2 regions of the Leminorella richardii genome follow, and region 2 is predicted to be linked to the other one. Evidence: predicted binding sites of a transcription regulator. Region 2 holds the regulator's gene; the other holds the start of a gene.

Region 1 (10,002 bases), 120 kb from region 2:
CAGGCGATCGTCTTTGGTCATAACCAAATCCTGTTCCAGAAAGTCTGCACCCTGCTGATAGGCCATCGCCTTTGAGGCTAGCGTGTGCTCAGGCAGGTAGCCGCTGGCACCACGATGGGCGATAACAATTTTGTCTGCCTTTTGTGCTGCCTGAACGGCTGGAAGCAGCGCCATTCCTAGCACCATGCCTGCTAAAAGCGTTTTAAAACCTGTTCTCATCCTTTTCTCTCCTACTGTTGTTGTAAAAGCGCGATCGCCGCCGTAAGGCTGAAAAGCGCGCAGCAAACGGGTTAAGCCTTGTGGCTTAGCTGTTTTTGTTACATGACTGATGGAAATAGTATTTGCGCTAGGTGACGTCCGTGTGACGCTGGCAAATAGGGTTTGAACTGCGTTTTTATTGCTGTGTGACGTGATGGTTTGCGCTGCGGCCTGATAAACAGGCGCGCAGCGCGACGTTATTTCAACGTGTACGGATTAGTTACCGGCCTGCTTGGCCAGCATTTCCGCTTTGTGCTTGTTTTCGCTCAGCATGGTCATGATGAGCAGAATAACAGCCAGCACACAGCCGCCGATCATCACCATAAAGCCGCCGTCCCAACCGAAGAAGTCAACGGTGTAGCCGACGATAGCGCTTGCTGCGACGGAGCCGCCCAGGTAGCCGAACAGACCGGTGAAGCCTGCGGCAGTACCCGCCGCTTTCTTCGGAGCCAGCTCCAGAGCGTGCAGACCGATAAGCATAACAGGGCCGTAGATCAGGAAGCCGATGACGGTCATACACAGCATATCGATGCCAGGGTTACCCTCTGGGTTCAGCCAGTAAACGACAGTGGCGATAGTTACCAGCACCATAAAGAAGACGCCGGTTGCGCCGCGGTTGCCCTTGAACACTTTGTCTGACATCCAGCCGCACAGCAGAGTACCGGGGATACCTGCGTACTCATAGAAGAAGTAGGCCCAGGATGACTTATCCAGTGCAAAGTGCTTCACTTCTTTCAGGTAGGTTGGTGACCAGTCCAGAATGCCGTAGCGCAGCAGGTAAACGAACACGTTAGCAATGGCGATGTACCACAGCAGTTTGTTCGGGAATACGTACTTCATGAAGATTTCTTTCGCGCTCAGTTCTTCTTCATCTTTTTCCGTATAGTCAGGCGGATAGTCGTTTTTGTACTCTTCAATTGACGGCAGCCCGCATGACTGCGGCGTATCGCGCATCAGGGCAAAAGCGATCAGAGCAACGATGATGGCGCAGAGAGCCGGCATGTAGAAAGCGGCTTTCCAGTCGTTAAACCACGCCATACCCAACAGGAACAGCAGAGGAGGAATACCGCCGCCGACGTTGTGGGCGCAGTTCCAGACGGAGACGATACTTCCGCGCTCTTTCTGTGACCACCAGTGAACCATGGTGCGACCGCACGGCGGCCAGCCCATACCCTGGAACCATCCACAGATGAACAGCAGCACAAACATGATCATGATGCTGGAGGTTGCCCATGGCATAAAGCCCATCAACAGCATGACGACAGAGGCGAGGATCAGACCCGCAGGCAGGAACACGCGAGGGTTAGAGCGGTCGGATACGGAACCCATAATGAACTTGGAGAAACCGTAAGCGATAGAAATACCGGAAAGGGCAAAGCCCAAATCGCCGCGGCTAAAGCCCTGCTCTACCAGATAAGGCATGGCCAGAGCAAAGTTTTTGCGAACCAGATAGTAAGCGGCGTAGCCGAAGAAGATCCCCATGAAAATCTGCCACCGAAGGCGGCGATAAGTCGGATCGATCTTATCCTGCGGTAGACGCGCGATGTGCTGCGCGGGTTTAAAAATACTTAGCATAGTGCCTCCACTGGCAGTCATTTATCTCTGTATTTTCGTATGAGTGTAATAATTAGCGTGATCATCGATCGGATGCTCACAGTATTTTCATTATCGCTCAGTGCGTTGTTATCCATTATCTCGCTACTGGCATTTTTTAGCGGTGAATTACCGTCATTTCTTCACTTTTGCCGAGCGAAATGTATCATCTTTTTAACTTAAAGTGTGGAATGTTAATGCAAGTGTTGTGATTCTTATCACACTAATGTTCTTTTCTGAGCGAATTGAATCTAATTTTGCTCGAATTTGTTCCTTATCAAACAAAATTGGCGCAGGATATGTTTAAATAAAACCATAGACGTATTCCAGACGTTGAGAACGACAGCGGGAGCAATTGATAATGAGCGTTTTTCCTTCAATCGAGACGGATGTCATCATCATTGGCGGCGGCGCCACCGGCGCTGGCGTAGCGCGAGACTGTGCTCGTCGCGGGCTGCGCACCGTTCTGTTGGAACGACACGATATTGCTACTGGCGCAACGGGGCGTAACCACGGCCTGCTGCACAGCGGCGCTCGCTATGCCGTCACGGATGCCGAATCGGCTCGTGAGTGTATAGAAGAAAACAAAATTCTCAAGCGCATTGCGCGTCACTGTGTAGAGCAAACCGACGGCCTGTTCCTGACGCTGCCGGAAGACGACATAGCGTTTCAATCTACCTTTATTGACGCCTGCCGTGCCGCAGGTATTGACGCTCAGGCAATGGATCCTCAAGAGGCGCTTCGCTTCGAGCCGTCCGCTAACCCTGACATGCTCGGCGCCGTCAGAGTGCCAGACGGCACCGTTGACCCGTTTCGCCTGACAGCCGCAAACGTGCTGGACGCTCGCGAGCACGGTGGGCAAGTGTTCACTTACCATGAAGTTATCGGCCTGATCCAAGAAGGCGCCCGCGTAGTTGGCGTTAAGGCTTATGACCACTATCGCAAAGAGATGCGCGAAATACGCGCTGCTATTGTGGTTAACGCAGGAGGTATCTGGGGTCAGCACATTGCTGAATATGCAGAGCTTCGCGTGCGCATGTTCCCCGCCAAAGGGGCGCTGCTGATCATGGGGCACCGTATCAACAACCGCGTGATTAACCGCTGCCGCAAGCCTGCTGATGCAGACATTCTGGTACCGGGTGACACTATTTCCCTGATTGGCACCACCTCGACCCGCATCCCGTATGACGACATTGACAACATGATCGTAACGCCGGAAGAGGTGGATGTGCTTATTCGTGAGGGCAGTCGTTTAGCGCCGAAGTTAGCACACACTCGCATTCTTCGCGCCTACGCGGGTGTTCGTCCGCTGGTGGCTAGCGATGACGATCCGTCAGGCCGCAACGTCAGCCGGGGAATCGTGCTGCTGGATCACGCGGTGCGCGATGGGCTGGAAGGCTTTATCACCATTACAGGCGGCAAGCTGATGACCTATCGCCTGATGGCCGAGTGGGCAACGGATAAAGTGTGCGAAAAGCTTGGTCATAAAGGTGAGTGTACAACGGCTCAAGAGGCTCTGCCCGGCTCTCGCCAGTCAGCGGAAGAGACGCTGGGGAAAGTCATTTCTCTGCCTTCGACGATTCGAGGCTCAGCGGTTTACCGCCACGGCGATCGCGCGACCGAACTGGTGAGCGACGATCGTCTGGACAACAGCCTGGTGTGTGAGTGCGAAGCGGTCACCGCCGGTGAAGTGCGCTACGCCGTTGCATCACTGAATGTGAATAATCTTATCGACCTGCGCCGCCGCACTCGCGTCGGCATGGGCACCTGCCAGGGGGAGCTGTGCGCCTGCCGCGCAGCCGGGCTACTCAACCGGTTTAAAGTAGCGACGCCCCAACAGTCGCTCACTCAGCTTTCGACTTTCCTGAATGAACGCTGGAAGGGCGTTCGCCCAATCGCGTGGGGAGACGCGCTGCGGGAAAGTGAATTCACCAGCTGGGTTTATCAGGGGCTGTGTGGTCTGGATCCCTCATCCAGCGTGGAGAAGAGTAATGAAATTTGATGTAGCCATTATTGGCGGCGGCCTGGCAGGCCTTTCCTGCGGTATTCGACTTGCTCAAGAGGGCAAACGCTGCGCGATTATCAGCGCCGGTCAGAGCGCGCTGCACTTTTCGTCCGGCTCGCTGGACTTCCTCAGCTATCGCGCTGACGGCTCAGTGATTGAACGCCCGCTGGACGCGCTGGCGGAGCTTGGTCAGGAACACCCCTACTCAAAGTTGGGCAAAGAAGCCGTTCTTCGTATGGCAAAGCAGGCGGAAGGTTTACTGGCGGAGTGCGGGCTGCAGTTCTACGGTTCGATTGACCAAAACCATCGACGGGTAACGCCGTTAGGAACGCTGAGAGCAACCTGGCTCAGCCCCAATGAAGTGCCCGTTGCCCCAGTGAGCGGGCATTTACCGTGGCAGCGCGTTGCCGTGATTGGTATTGAAGGTTTTCTGGACTTCCAGCCGCAGCTGGCAGCCGCATCGCTGGAAGAACGCGGTATTGAGACCGTTACCGACTATCTGCACCTTCCCGCGCTCGATCGCTTAAGGAAAAACCCCAGCGAGTTTCGCGCTTCCAATATTTCACGAGTGTTAGATCTGCCGGAAAACCTTGAACTACTGGCACAGGAAGTGACGCGTCTGGCTGAGAATGTTGACGCTGTGCTTCTTCCTGCCTGCATCGGGTTGGAAGATACTCACGCGATTGAGACACTTCGCCAGCGAGCCGGCAAGCCGGTGATGTTAGTACCCACTTTACCCCCGTCACTACTGGGGATCCGCCTACATCAGGCACTTCGCCGACGCTTTCAGCAGCTTGGCGGCCAGTTTATGCCCGGTGATTCGGTACTGAAGGCTGAGCTGAAAAACCAGCGCGTAACGCGCATCTATACCCGCAACCATACCGATATCCCTATCGTTGCTGAGCACGTTGTGCTGGCGAGTGGTAGCTTCTTTAGCAACGGACTGATTGCAGAATTTGAGCGCGTTTATGAGCCCGTCTTTGGGCTGGACATTCTCGACGTGCCTCACCGCCCACAGTGGACACACAAGGATATGTTCGAACCTCAGCCTTACCTGCGCTTTGGCGTGAAGGCGGATGAGAAGCTGCACGGTACCGTTTGCGGGCAACCGCTAAGCAATCTGTACGTCATCGGCGCTGTGCTGGGAGGATACGATCCGCTACAGCAGGGGTGTGGTGCAGGCGTCTCTCTGGTAACAGCACAGTATGCCGCAGAGCAGATCCTTTCTGAGGTGGAGGTGGCGCAATGAGCCTGACGACTGACAACAGCTTTGAAAACTGTATCAAGTGCACCGTTTGCACAACGTACTGCCCCGTTGCGAAAGTGAATCCTAACTATCCGGGGCCAAAGCAGGCCGGGCCGGACGGTGAGCGCCTGCGGCTGAAAGATCCGTCTTTATACGATGAGGCGCTGAAGTACTGCACCAACTGTAAGCGTTGTGAAGTAGCCTGCCCTTCCGATGTGAAAATCGGCGATATCATCCAGCGCGCGCGCATTGACTATGCGCCGACCAAATTTAAGCTGCGGGACGCAGTTCTGAGCCATACGGATCTGATGGGAACCCTGTCCACGCCGTTTGCACCGCTGGTGAATGCCACCGTGGGTCTGAAGCCGGTAAAGGGCATTCTGGACAGCGTGCTGAAAATAGACCATCGCCGCGATTTGCCAAAATACTCTTTCGGCACCTTCCGTCAGTGGTTCCGCAAGCAGGCGGCGAAACAGCAGGCGTTTGCCGATCAGGTCGCGTTTTTCCACGGCTGCTTTGTTAACTATAACCATCCGCAGCTGGGGAAAGATCTGGTGCGGGTGCTTAACGCCATGGGAATGGGCGTTCAACTGCTGAAAAAAGAGAAGTGCTGCGGCGTCCCTCTTATTGCTAACGGCTTTATCGATCGTGCGAAGAAGCAGGCCGGTGTGAACGCGGAGTCGCTGGTTGATGCGGTGATCGGTAAGGGGATCCCCGTTGTTGCAACCTCTTCAACCTGTACATTCACGCTACGCGATGAGTATCCACACCTGCTGGGTGTTGATACCACGTCGGTGCGCGACCAGATTGAACTGGCGACGCGCTTTATTTACCGCCTGCTGTCTGAAGGGCGGGAGCTAAAGCTCAAGCATACGCCGATGAAGATCGCCTATCACACGCCTTGCCATATGGAAAAAATGGGCTGGACGGCCTATACCCTCGCGCTGTTGGAGCGGATCCCCGGCGTTGAGCTTATAGTACTGGACTCTCAGTGCTGCGGCATTGCCGGTACCTACGGTTTCAAGAAAGAAAACTACGAAACCTCTCAGGGCATTGGGGCTTCGCTGTTCCGACAAATTGAAGAAAGCGGTGTGGATTTTGTGGTCAGCGACTGCGAAACCTGTAAATGGCAAATTGAAATGTCGACCACTAAACGCTGTGAACATCCGATCACGCTGCTAGCGCAAGCGCTGGCAGACTGAAAGAGTAAACGATTATGGGAAGACCCGAGAGGGTGTTTTCCGGTCAACGTTAACTCTGACGAATGACCGGTTTCTGGCAGGAGAGTGTATTTTCTGTTTCAGGCGACCTTATAGGTCGCCCGTTTTTTTTCTACGGTACTTGTACTTTGCGGTTTTATGGCTGAATTTTCAGTGAGGTGATAAACGCCTCAACCGCTTTTTCCGCATCGGCCTGCTGTTCAGCAGGATAGGTAAGCTGGATAGTCAGTAACTGCTCACCCACTTGACCAAGCAGCGTAGACGAGTAATTTTTATTGCCGTCGATGCGCACCAGCGTATCAAGGCGCTGTAGAGTTTGCCCGCTGACTTCAATAGGCGCCTTTTTCAGCAGCGTTAATTCGCTATCGCGCATTTTCTGCTGTGCTTCCATACGGGTTATCAGGTTATCCAGCGAGTCGGCAGGCATCGAGCTGCTGATAACAATCAGCATCTTTTGCGCGGCGTTGTCGGCAAAAATCGCCATATTCGTAGTTTGAGAAGGGCTTTTGCCGCTTTGATCCTGTAGGCCGTCAGGAACAGTAAAGCTGACCTTTCCACCTAAAACCTGAGTTTGGCCACCGGAAGCGCCGGGCTGTGCAGCAGAAGAACCGTTTTCAGCAGGTGCTGTTGGTGTGTCCTTATTACCGTCACAGGCGGTGAGGCTTACAGCAAACAGACACAGACCCATAGTTTTGATTAACTTCTGCATGGCACTTCCTTTATCTCTCATATAGTTATCGGGGCATATTTATCAGAGCTCTGGCAGCAGCATTATTTTTCACTGCCGCCACGCCCGCGTAAAGTATAAAAATATCACCAAGATCCGGTGTGCGCCAAAATTATCTCGATTATTTAGGCCGCATCGTGTGAAAGCTTGGGCGATGACTGGATGTGTACCAGCCGCTTTAACAGCACGTTCAGCAGAATACCGTACATCGGCAGGAAGAACAGTGCACAGATAAGCAGCTTGAACACGTAGTCGACCAGCGCGATCTCAACCCAGTTTTCCGCCATGAATGCGTTGCTGCTCTTGTAGAAGGCAATAGAGAAGAACGCAATGGTGTCGCTGAGGTTACCAAAAACAGCTGAAACGCTGGGAGCTACCCACCAGGCTTTTAGCTGGCGCAGTCGGTTGAAAACGTAAATATCGAGAATTTGCCCTAGCACGTAAGCCATAAAGCTGGCGATAGCGATACGGGCGACCACCAGATTGATCTGGTGTATGGCCTGATATCCCTGCCATGAGCCCTCGTAAAACCAGGTGGACAGCAGGTAAGAGATAAGCAGTGCAGGCATCATGACGACCAGAATAATGCGCCGAGCCAGCGGTGCACCAAACACCCGAACGGTGAGGTCTGTCGTCAAGAAGATAAACGGAAAGGTAAACGCGCCCCAGGTGGTATGGAAGCCAAAAATGGTGATAGGCAGCTGAACCAGATAGTTGCTGGAGGCAATAATCAGAATATGGAAGAACGAAAGCCATAGCAGCGCTTTAAGCCGCTGTTGTGCGGAAAACTCAAACATGTTGTGACCTTTTTAGTTAAACGGCTTGCGCCTGCTGGGGTGAGGGAACCCAGCGCTGTATAAAATCAGTATTGTATAAAATATGTTCGCCGACGAATCGAGCGCCGCAGATGATACCGCGTTATTCGACGAATGCAATCGGAGATTGCAGCGATGCGTGGCTAAACGCGGCGTTTGGCGCTTTTTACGGCATTTTCGGCGCAGGCGTTGGCGACTGTTCTGATCCCGGCACGCTGCCGAAACGGGCGTCCGCCGCGTTCCACTCTTCAACCGCCTGACGCAGCTCTTCTTTAGTTCTCCCGACGAAGTTCCACCACATAAGCACCTCTTCGCCCAGCGGTTCACCGCCAAGCAGCAGGATGCGGCTGTTTTCTTTCAGCGTGAGCGGTAGTTCAGCATTGCCAGAAGAGAGATAGGCCAGTTCGTTTTGGCTGAAGGCCTCTTGCCCAATCAAGGCTTCACCTTCTAAAACGAACAGGCCGTACTCAAAGTCTTGTTGAAGAGGCACTGTGAGCTGCGCCTGATGGTGATTGGCGATGTCTACGCCGACCAGCTCCGAGAAGCTTAGCGTTGGTGCGCGATAGCCAGAAAAGTCCCCTGTCAGCAGCGTGAAGCTAACGCCATCGCGGCTCCATTTTGGCAGGTTAGGGTAGTGGTCGAAACGCGGCGGCATGTCTTTGACGGCAGCAGGTAAGGCTATCCACAGCTGGACGGCGTGCAGTGTTAGCGATCCCGGTACGGCGTTTTCCGAGTGGGATATTCCGCGCCCGGCTGTCATCAGATTAACCTGTCCGGGGCGGATCACCTGCTCATAGCCCAGGCTGTCGCGGTGCAGAATTTCTCCTTCTAGCATCCAGGTAAATGTTTGCAGCCCCGTGTGGGGGTGGGGAGCAACGTGCATACTTTGCGCATCGCTTTGGAAAACGGCAGGTCCTGCGTGGTCGAGGAAGCACCAGGCACCGATAAGGCGACGCTCTTTAACAGGCAGCCCGCGGGCAACGGGGATGCCGCCGACGTCTTTTGTTCTGGAGACGATGCGCTGAAGAGCGGGCTGTTGGGGCGGTGTTGATGAGTTCGACATGGCTTTCTCCTATTCCTTTCGCGTACGTCTAGTGTATTCGTTTGGCTTGCGCTCATTGTGCATCGTATTAAACTAGGCAAATCGGTTTTTAGACAGCTTTTTAAGACAGCAGCAGGTTTCCTATGACAGACGCGTTTGCCAATCCCGACCGTACCCTTGATGCGTTAGGGTTACGCTGCCCAGAACCCGTTATGATGGTGCGCAAAACAGTGCGCCACATGGCAAGCGGGCAGACGCTGCTTATCGTAGCTGATGACCCGGCGACTGTCCGCGATATCCCCGGTTTTTGCCGCTTTATGGACCACGAACTGTTGGCCGCGGAAACTGAAGATACGCCTTACCGCTACCTGATCCGCAAGGGCGATGCCTGATTTCTGGCACCCGTCTAGATATGCAGTGACCTGACGATCGTAAAGTGGCCTAAAAAATAGCACACCGCGATCGCCGCACTGGCGGCTTTGAACGGCAGGTAGTATTTATCCGTCAGCCACAAGATGGCTGACATCAACAGCAAAACGCTGCCAATAAGCTGGCTGAAGGCCATGTCGTTAGGTGCAGCCAGGTAGCTGCTTGTCGTTATTCCTACCATCAATAGCGTGACTGCCAAATAGGCAGCGGCTGGCCAACGCATATCTGCCAGTCGGTTCCACAGCAGCGCCATGATAGTTAGCCCAACAGCAAGTAAAATCACAACCGGCGGCCAGTAGAAGCTGAGAGCCAGCGATGACGCAAAGCACAGCGTATAGGCCAGATGGGAAACAATTAGCGCACCGACAGCGTACAGCACGCGCTCTTGGGAAACCGCCTGAACGATGTCCGCTGCCAGACTGGCCAGCAATCCAATGGGAATAAGGTAGCTGACGCCGGTGAGTTCGGGAGATTGCCAGGCCCACAGCAGCATAAGAAGCATCGTGACGGGTTTAAACGCCCAGCGCTGCCAGCGAGGGCCGCGATAGGCCGCATCAACGTAGATCCAACCGGAAAATATGACGGCTAAAAGAGGCCAGCTCATAGGTTTATCCTTCAGGCTTTCAAGCGGTTCGATAACTTAAGTGTAGGAATAACCCGTTAGTTA
Region 2 (10,002 bases):
AAGCCAACGAGGCCGCTTTCAAGCTGGTCCGCCGCTACGCCATTGAACGTCACAGCCCCTATAAAACCAAAATTATCGCCTTTAAGAACGCCTTCCACGGCCGTACGCTGTTTACCGTTACTGTCGGCGGTCAGGCGAAGTATTCAGATGGATTCGGGCCGAAGCCTGCCGACATTATTCACGTGCCTTTTAACGATCTTGACGCAGTGAAAGCGGTAATGGACGACCACACCTGTGCGGTCGTGCTAGAGCCAGTGCAGGGCGAGGGGGGGATTACTCCCGTTGACGCGGATTTTCTGCGCGGGGTTCGCGAACTGTGCGATCGGCATCAGGCGCTGCTGGTGTTTGATGAAGTGCAGTCAGGCATGGGCAGAACCGGTACGCTATTTACCTACATGCGCTACGGCGTGACGCCGGACGTGCTGACATCCGCCAAAGCGTTGGGAGGCGGCTTCCCCATTAGCGCCATGCTGACAACCAACGACGTGGCGCAGGTGATGGAGCCTGGCGTACACGGCACGACCTACGGGGGTAACCCGCTTGCCTGTGCGGTTGCCGAGGCGGCCTTTGACGCAATTAATTCACCGGAAGTGCTGTCCGGTGTGCAGGGGCGGCATGAGTATATTGTTTCCCGGCTGGCGGAGATCAATCAGCGCTACGGCGTATTTGCCGACGTGCGGGGGCTGGGGCTATTAATTGGCGCTGAGCTGTCGGCTGACTACAGCGGGATGGCCAGAGAGTTTTTGGCGGCGGCGGTAGACAGTGGTCTGATGCTGCTTAATGCTGGGCCTAGTGTGCTGCGCTTTGCCCCTTCGCTGGTGATCCCAATGGAAGACTTGCAGATAGGAATGGAACGTCTTGAAAACGCGGTGAAGCAGGTTGCTGAGGCTAAGGCAAAGTAACTGGCTTAGAGAAAAACAAACGCCGCTCACTGAGCGGCGTTTTGCTTAAATGGCGTTTGCCGTTAACGCGTCCCGTAAACGACGATCGTTTTACCGTGAGCGGAAATCAGGTTTTGGTCTTCAAGCATTTTTAAAATGCGGCCGACGGTTTCGCGAGAGCATCCGACGATTTGGCCGATTTCCTGACGAGTGATTTTGATTTGCATCCCGTCGGGGTGGGTCATCGCGTCAGGCTGTTTAGCCAGATTTAGCAGGGTCTGGGCAATACGACCTGTGACGTCAAGGAAGGCTAGGCTGCCTACTTTTTCTGACGTAACCTGCAGACGACGAGCCATCTGAGCCGACAGGCGCATAAGAATGTCCGGGTTCACTTGAATTAGCTGGCGAAACTTTTTATAGGAAATTTCGGCAACTTCACAGGCTGTTTTTGCTCTTACCCAGGCGCTGCGCTCTTGCCCTTCTTCAAACAGGCCAAGTTCGCCAATAAAGTCACCCTGGTTAAGGTAAGAAAGGATCATTTCTTTCCCTTCTTCATCCTTGATGAGAACGGCTACGGCTCCTTTAACAATGTAATAAAGCGTCTCCGCTTTCTCTCCTTGATGGATAAGCGTGCTCTTGGAAGGATACTTGTGAATATGACAATGAGACAAGAACCATTCAAGAGTCGGGTCTGTTTGCGGTTTGCCGAGAACCATCTGTTGTTATCCTCTTTGTTGTCACTGCCTAAAACAGCAAAGCAAGAAGCCTGCCGAAAAAACTTACTTATTTACTTGCTTGCTCGAGAGCGTCAGAAATGCTCGGTGAGCGCTATTATAGTCGATCATAACCTAATTTATGGATTTCTACACCGTAAGCTTTTAACACAGCTTGAGGCAAGAGTCTTGTTCCTCATTACCAAAATGCGGGACATATGGCGTATTGCTGCGTTGTTTGGCTATTTTGTCACGCGATCACTTCAACGGTCTCCCTTCCAGAAGCTGTTGGATCAAGGGGGTAATAATCAGCTCCATTGCCAGACCGACTTTACCTCCCGGGATAACCAGCGTGTTGGTCTGAGAGATAAACGACCCTTGCAGCATGGCTAACAGATAGGGGAAATCGATTCCGCTGATGCCTCGAAAGTGGATCACGACCATGCTTTCATCAAGGGTCGGAATGCTTTTGGCGGAAAAGGGATCGGACGTGTCGATGGTGGGAACACGCTGAAAGTTAATGTGTGTGCGGGAAAACTGTGGCGTAATGTAGTTAATGTAGTCATCCATAGAGCGGACGACGGAGTCCAGCACTGCTTCTCTTGAATGTTCGCGTTCGACAGTATCGCGAATAAGCTTTTGTATCCATTCCAGATTAACAATAGGAACCACTCCAACTAGCAGGTCGACGTGCTGAGCCACGTTGTGATTTTCAGTCACAATACCGCCGTGAAGGCCTTCATAAAACAGCAGATCTGTGCGGTCAGGTAGCGGGCTCCAGGGGGTAAAGGTACCGGGCAGCTGGCGGTAAGGCACCGCTTCATCATAGGTGTGTAGATACTTGCGGGTGCGCCCTGAACCGTTTTGAGCGTACTCAATAAAGCTATTTTCCAGCGCGGCAAAGTCGTTGGCTTCGGGGCCAAAGTAGCTGATGTGACGACCCTGCTCTCCCGCTTTGCGGATTTCAGCATCCATTTCCGGACGCGTGTAGCGGTGATAGGCGTCGCCGTCGATGCGCGCGGCGTTAAGGTTCAGCAGCTGAAAGATCTTCCGAAATGCCAGACTGGTGGTCGTGGTACCCGCTCCGCTAGAGCCGGTCACGGCAATGATGGGGTGTTTTATCGACATGTGCCTGACTCCTCGTTTTTATTATAGTCAGTAAAGCGGAAGGGCAAGACACCTCGAGCCGCTCAATATTCCGGATAGGGCTGCTCTTCTATACCATCTTTAAACTGCGCTTTCATCATGATATTGACGGTTTCATGCAGTTCGGACCACACCAGCACCGCTTCACCGTTTGCTAGCAGGCGTTTGACGTCGTCGGCTTTCTGTTCCAGAGATTTTTCCTGCTCGCCGTAGTCGGTTCCCTCGCGTAAAACGAATGACTCGATAATAGCCTCCAGCGTCTCGGGATTGAGGGACTGCCAGGGAATAATCATGCTGCGTTCTCCAGATAGGGTGACAGCCACTGAGGGATACGCTTTTCCAACCACATTTCGGGCTTTTTCCACGTGCCTCCCACAAAGCCCACGTGCCCGCCGTGCTCCGTTAGCTGATATTCAATATTGCCTGGAAGGCTTTTGAGATCGGGGATCACCTCTGCTGACATAAAGGGATCGTCTTTTGCGTGGACGATAAGCAGTGGCGTTTTAATATTGGGTAACATCGGCAGCGCGCTGCACTGGTAATAGTAGTCCTGTGCGTTAGAGAATCCGTGCAGTGGCGCGGTTATCGCATCATCAAACGCCTCTAGAGAGCGGATGCCTTTTAGCTCTTTTTCTGTCAGAGATACCAGCTGTGGGTAACGCTTTTGTTTGCGCAGAACGCTTTGTTTCAGCTGGCTGAGTAAATAGTGGTGATAAAGACGCGAAGTGCCGGTTTCCAATCGCCGTGAACAGGGGGCTAGCATCAGCGGAGCGGAAACCACAACGGCAGCCTGCAGTGGTGCCTTTTCGCCCTCTTCAGCCAAATAGCAGGCCAGCATATTGCCGCCCAGAGAATAGCCGACGGCGGCCGTAGGGGCTGAGCCAAAGCGCTCTTTGAGCCAGTTCAGAAAAAAGCGCGCGTCCTGCGTTTCCCCCGAGTGGTAAGCGCGAGGTGCCAGATTCGGCTCACCGCTGCAGCCGCGAAAGTGCATCACAACGCCCAGCCAGCCTCGCTGCTGGCAGGCTTCCAACAGGCCGTGAGCGTAGGGACTATAGAAGTTGCCTTCCAGACCGTGAAAGATGACCAGTCGAGGTTTGTGTACCGCGGTTTCCGGCGTTTCACTCCAGGCCAGATCGACGAAGTCCTCATCCGGTAGGGCAAGGCGTTGCCAAACGGGATTGAGATTGACTCGACGCCTGACAAGGCGCGGTAAAAGCGTTTGTATATGTGGATTGGCGGTTCCCGGCATCGGCTGGAAGTCGGTGTTTATCATAAAAATTAAATCTGTTGGGGGGTTGTGCGATCAATATCACACTGTTAGCTTGAATGGAATGAAATAACACGTCCCAACGGTAAAGGGTAGCGCAAGTATCATGGAGCTAGGCTGGTTTCTTTCACTCCTCACGTTTTTGTGGATAGCGGCGGTCACGCCGGGCCCTAACAACATGCTTTTAACCTCATCAACGGCGAACTTTGGCTTTGTGCGTTCGCTGCCGCTGATGATTGGCATCATGCTTGGTATGCAGCTGTTACTGCTGCTGGTGGCGGCCGGTGTTGGCACGCTGTTGCTGGCTTACCCACCTGTACATATGGGGCTAAAAATTGCGGGTAGCCTGTATCTGGTTTGGCTGGCTTGGAAAATGGCCAGTGCACGCTATGAAAAGCTGGAAACGGATAAAGGCGCTCCCAAACCGGTTCGCCTGTATCAGGGGTTGTTGCTTCAGGCACTTAACCCTAAAGCTTGGCTGATGGGCATAGGTTCGGTAGCCAGCTACAGCCTGCCGGGGGATTTATACGGCAGCTCGGTAGTGGCGATGAGTGTAGCGATGTGTTCGGTTAATCTGGTTGCTGGCGTGATTTGGATGGGCTTCGGTTCAGGCATCGGTCGGTTTCTACGAAGCCGCCGGGCGTGGGTGATATTTAACGTCACTATGGGCATGCTAACGGCAGGATGCGCCGCGCTTATCTGGATGTAGTCAAACGTTTAGCAAAATAAAAAGGCTGCAATTTTAACAGCCCTTTTATTAGCGGTAACGAGCCCTAGTCGCTTTCCTGATTGAACAGCGTCGTCATCTCTTCCAGCTGTTCTTGCTGTTCTAGCCAGTTCATTTCGTGCTCCTCTTGAGCTGACTTCAAGGAAGCCTGCTGTTGTAACAGCCCGGTAAGCTCAGCCTTTTTAGCCGGGTCGTAAATGGCGCTGTCAGACAGCGCCTGTTCGACGCCTTCAAGCGCTTTAGCTACTTTTTCCAGCTCTTTATCCAGCTTCTCTATCGCCTTTCTTATCGGCAGAGTTTGGGCTCGAAATTCGGCCTCTCGGCGCTTTTGATCTTTACGCGACAGAGCACTGTTGTTGCTTGGTTCCGCTTGACCAGACGGCTGTGCTTGAAAATCCTGTTTTTGCAGGTCGGAAAGCCACCGCTGGTAATCGTCCAAATCGCCATCGAACTGCTCTACGCGGCCGTCGTGCACCAGATAAAGCTCGTCGGTCGTAGAACGAAGCAGGTGGCGATCGTGGGAAACCACGACCAGAGCGCCATTGAAGTCAATCAGCGCCTCCGTCAGCGCTTGGCGCATGTCCAGATCGAGGTGGTTGGTGGGCTCATCGAGCAGCAGCAAATTAGGGCGCTGCCAGACAATCAGAGCCAGCACGAGGCGTGCTTTTTCACCGCCGGAGAAGCGCTCAGTTTTTTCGGTGACTTTATCGCCGCGAAAGCCGAAGCCGCCCAGATAGTCGCGCAGTGCCTGTTCGTACTCTTTAGGCGCCAGCCTGCTTAGGTGCCACAGAGGGGATTCGTCCGGGCGCAGGGTTTCTAACTGGTGCTGGGCGAAGTAGCCAAGCTGAATGCCTTTGGCGAGGCCGATTTCCCCCTGCTGCGCTGTAAGGGCACCGGCCAGCAGCTTGATGAGAGTTGATTTACCGGCACCGTTGCGACCAAGGAGGCCAATACGAGAGCCGGGAACCAGATTGAGCTTAATGGACGACAGGACAGTTTTATCGCCATAGCCTGCGCTGACGTTTTCCATTCGCAGCAGCGGGTTGGGCAGGCTTTCCGGCTCGCGAAAGCTGAAGTGAAACGGATTGTCGACGTGGGCGGGAGCAATCAGCTCCATGCGCTCCAGCATTTTTATCCGACTCTGTGCCTGCCTTGCTTTGGTAGCTTTAGCCTTGAATCGGTCAATATAGCTCTTTAGATGAGCAACTTTTTCCTGTTGGCTCTGATACATTGCCTGCTGCTGTGACAGTCGCGTTGCCCGCTGGCGCTCAAAGGAAGAGTAGTTACCGGTATATTCAAACAGCTGCTGCTGTTCAATGTGCAAAATTTTATCGACGATGGGATCGAGGAAATCCCTGTCGTGGGAAATCAGGATCAGAGTACCTTCATAGCTTTTCAGCCATTTTTCCAGCCAGATAACCGCATCAAGGTCGAGGTGGTTGGTGGGTTCGTCAAGCAGCAGCAGATCGGAACGGCATAGCAGAGCCTGTGCCAGATTCAGGCGCATTCTCCAGCCGCCAGAAAAGGCGCTGACGGGCTGTTGTAGCTGTTCTTGGCTAAAGCCTAGTCCGTGCAGTAGGCTGGCGGCGCGGGACTGAATAGTCCAAGAGGAGATGGCGTCAAGTTTGCCGTGCAGCAGTGCGATGCGGTGGCCGTCGTTTTTTTCGTTTGCCTCTGCCAGTTCCTGTTCAAGCTGTCGGTACTCGCGGTCACCGTCAATAACGTATTCGATTGCAGCGGTATCTAGAGCGGGGGTTTCCTGATTGACCCAGGCCATTGACCAATTTGTAGGAAATACAGCGCTGCCGCCGTCGGCGGAGAGTTCACCCTTAAGCAGAGAAAGCAGTGTGGATTTCCCGCAGCCGTTTTTACCCACTAGCCCAACTTTTTGACCAGGGTTAATGGTCGCGCTGGCGTTGTCGAGCAGCACGTTGACGCCGCGGCGGATCTGTAATGAAGAGAATAAAATCATAGCGGTGACTTGATTATAGTTGTCATAAATCTACGAGAAATGGAGAGCTCCGTTGACGGTGCGCTGTTTTGCCCTTTGGAAACAGAAAGTAACGTTAGACATGATTTTTGATGCTGTTATTCAAAAATTCGCCGTTTAACCCTCTGCATCCGGTGGATATTATGGCGTCCGGTTGGGCGTTTGGCCGTTTATCGGGCTACTCTAATTACATCATGAGCGCGACGCTGTGGCCGACCAAGTATGCCTGCCGATGCCTTGGAATACCAGTGCTTCCAGTGGGCTATGGTAACGAAAAAGCTAAGCGATGACGACTGCCTAAGGAGAGAAGATGTCCCATTTATCTACTGCGTTAGTTCTGTTAGCGCACCCTGAGCCCAAACGCTCGGTGGCTAACCGCGCGCTGCTGAAAATAGTGAAAACGCTGGAAAACGTCACGTTTCGCGATCTCTACGCTCACTATCCCGATTTTTTTATTAACGTACAGCGAGAGCAGCAGCTGTTAAGAGCACACGATGTGATCGTGTTTCAGTTTCCTATTCACACCTACGGCTGTCCAGCGCTGATGAAGGAGTGGATAGATCGCGTATTGAACCTACAGTTTACTGGCAGCGTTGGCGCTAGCGAACTGTCCGGTAAGCAGTTTCGGCTGGTTGTTACTGCTGGGGCTGCTGAGAGCAACTATCGGTCTGACGGGCTGGTTGGTTTCTCCCTGAATGAGATCCTTCTTCCGTTTCGTATTATGGCCAAGGCCTGCGGCATGGAGTGGCTGGAGCCGCTGGTGGTTTATCGAGCGAGGCGTCAGGAGGAGAGGGAGTTGCAGCAGTATGCGCTTCAGTATGCCGAATGGCTGAGTCAACCGGCTGTAGCAGAAGAAGAGGGGGAGGCATAAATGGAAACCTCACCGCAGCTGCTGGCTGTTTTGATTTTTCTGGCTGTAGCCGTTGTAGCGGTTCCTATCGCGCGCCGTTTAGGTATCGGCGCCGTTTTAGGATACCTGATTGCCGGGATTGCCATCGGCCCATGGGGCTTTCGTCTGATTAATGACGTGGATGAAATTCTGCACTTTTCCGAGATGGGCGTGGTTTTGCTGCTGTTTGTTATCGGTCTGGAGCTGAATCCCGCCAAGCTTTGGAAAATGAGAAAGCCGATTTTTGGTTTAGGAACAGCGCAGGTTGCAGTAACGACGCTGGTCTTTTGCGGGCTACTGTATTTTGCTGATTTTGGCCTCCCCGCAGCAGTCATCGCTGCGCTGGGGCTTTCCATGTCATCGACGGCGATGGCGCTGCAGCTGATGAAAGAAAAAGGCATGCGCGGTGACGGCGGGCAGTCCGGTTTTGCGGTGCTGCTGTTTCAGGACATCGCGGTAGTGCCCGCCTTGGCGCTGGTGCCGATTTTGGCAGGAACCGGCAGTACAGATACAGATTGGATAACTGTGTTAAGCAAGATCCTAGGGATTGTTGTGCTGGTAGCTGCTGGACGCTATCTGCTGCGGCCGCTGTTTCGCTATGTGGCTTCTTCTGGAGTAAGAGAAGTATTTACCGCTATGGCGCTGCTCGTTGTGCTGGGTGCCGCCGTGCTGATGCAGACGATTGGCTTTTCCATGGCGCTGGGGACTTTTTTAGCCGGAGTATTGCTGGCGGAAAGTGAATATCAACACGAGCTGGAAGCGGCAATAGAGCCCTTTAAAGGTCTGCTGCTGGGGCTATTTTTCATTTCGGTTGGTATGGTTCTGAACCTGGGAGTGCTGTATTCCCATTTGCTGCAGGTGTTTCTTTGGGTCTTTGCGCTGGTTGCGATAAAGGGCGTGATTCTGTTCGGCCTGGCCTGCTTTTTTCGCATTAATCCGTCGGAGCGGCTGCAGTTTTCTGCTGTACTGAGTCAGGGCGGGGAGTTTGCCTTTGTGCTGTTTGCCGCTGCGAAGGCACAGAATATCTTTAATTCCGAGCAGATAGCGCTTTTGCTAGTGGTAGTGACCGTCTCTATGATGACGACCCCTTTGCTTATGCAGCTAGTAGATAGAATCTTGGCTCGCCGCTATAACCGGGCTGAGGGTGAGAAAGCGGCGCCTGACGTTGAAGACGATGAACCACAGGTGATCGTTGTCGGTTTTGGGCGTTTCGGTCAGGTGATTGGTCGTTTACTGATGGCAAACCAAATCCACTTGACGGTTTTAGAGCGGGATATCAGTCAGGTCAATATACTGCGGCGCAATGGCTACAAGGTGTATTACGGTGATGCCACCGAACTGAATCTGCTGCGAGCGGCAGGCGCAGAAAAAGCTAAAGCGATAGTGATCGCCAGCGACTCGCCCGATGAAACTATGATGGTGGTGAACCTCTGTAAACAGAATTTTCCCCATTTATCTATTCTGGCCCGAGCCCGAGGGCGTGTTGAAGCTCATGAGTTATTGAGCGCTGGCGTAGAGCTGTTTTCCCGAGAAACGTTTAATAGCGCGCTGGATTTGGGAGGGAAGGCGCTTATCGATTTAGGTATGCATCCTCATCAGGCCTACCGTGCTCAGCAATACTTTAAGCGTTTAGATGAAAGCATGCTGCGGGAGCTGATGCCTATCCGGCAGGGCGATGTCAAACAGGTGTCTCGTGCAGTAGAAGCGCGGCGTGAGTTGGAAAATATTTTTCAGCGGGAGATGCAACACGACAGCAAGCTGTCCGAGGGATGGGATTTTGAAGACGAGTCGCAGGAAACCCGCAGTGACGCTTTAGATTGACGAGGAAAGCGTGAACGATTCTCGCATTCTTTACCATCAAAATTCGACATCACGGCGCTGAGTAATATAAAGTTGCTTAAATTTTTATCTCAATATGTACAGGACGCCGTTGATTTCAGCTACAATCAGCGGAATTTAAGTATCAACGGTAGGAGAAATCATGAAAGTAGCAAAAGACCTTGTGGTCAGCCTGGCTTATCAGGTTCGTACAGAAGACGGTGTGTTGGTTGATGAGTCTCCGGTGAGCGCACCGTTGGATTATCTGCATGGACATGGTTCTCTGATCGCGGGTTTAGAAAAAGCGCTGGAAAGCCACGATGTAGGCGACCGTTTTGACGTGTTTGTTTCCGCTAACGAAGCCTATGGCGACTATGACGAAGCGCTGGTTCAACGCGTACCGAAAGACGTTTTCATGGGCGTAGACGAACTTCAAGTCGGCATGCGCTTTTTAGCTGATACTGACCAAGGCCCAGTACCGGTAGAAATTACTGAAGTGGAAGACGATCACGTTGTTGTCGACGGCAACCACATGCTGGCCGGCCAAAACCTGAACTTCAACGTTGAGGTT

What was found. Region 2 encodes CRP, which controls carbon source genes, mostly activating them, when cyclic AMP is high. Its sites were predicted from a motif close to ATGTGANNNNNNTCACAT; they were not measured.
Region 1: a site for CRP is predicted at 2,058-2,075, ahead of glpT (glycerol-3-phosphate transporter). Genes of this name have one in related genera too.

The regions. Positions count from the first base shown of each region.
Region 1 covers NZ_LS483470.1:231,102-241,103, forward strand. The annotation lists gene glpQ (glycerophosphodiester phosphodiesterase) at 1-219, opposite strand, end outside; gene glpT (glycerol-3-phosphate transporter) at 475-1,833, opposite strand; gene glpA (anaerobic glycerol-3-phosphate dehydrogenase subunit A) at 2,213-3,853, shown strand; gene glpB (glycerol-3-phosphate dehydrogenase subunit GlpB) at 3,843-5,105, shown strand; gene glpC (anaerobic glycerol-3-phosphate dehydrogenase subunit GlpC) at 5,102-6,304, shown strand; gene DQM29_RS01055 (DcrB-related protein) at 6,459-7,031, opposite strand; gene DQM29_RS01060 (7-cyano-7-deazaguanine/7-aminomethyl-7-deazaguanine transporter) at 7,175-7,846, opposite strand; gene DQM29_RS01065 (pirin family protein) at 8,031-8,927, opposite strand; gene tusA (sulfurtransferase TusA) at 9,050-9,298, shown strand; gene DQM29_RS01075 (lysoplasmalogenase) at 9,313-9,939, opposite strand.
Region 2 covers NZ_LS483470.1:349,160-359,161, forward strand. The annotation lists gene argD (bifunctional acetylornithine/succinyldiaminopimelate transaminase) at 1-902, shown strand, start outside; gene crp (cAMP-activated global transcriptional regulator CRP) at 965-1,597, opposite strand; gene DQM29_RS01650 (phosphoribulokinase) at 1,853-2,722, opposite strand; gene DQM29_RS01655 (YheU family protein) at 2,785-3,033, opposite strand; gene DQM29_RS01660 (hydrolase) at 3,030-4,013, opposite strand; gene DQM29_RS01665 (LysE family translocator) at 4,114-4,716, shown strand; gene DQM29_RS01670 (ABC transporter ATP-binding protein) at 4,781-6,706, opposite strand; gene DQM29_RS18080 (hypothetical protein) at 6,817-7,014, shown strand; gene kefG (glutathione-regulated potassium-efflux system ancillary protein KefG) at 7,035-7,595, shown strand; gene kefB (glutathione-regulated potassium-efflux system protein KefB) at 7,596-9,434, shown strand; gene slyD (peptidylprolyl isomerase) at 9,595-10,002, shown strand, end outside.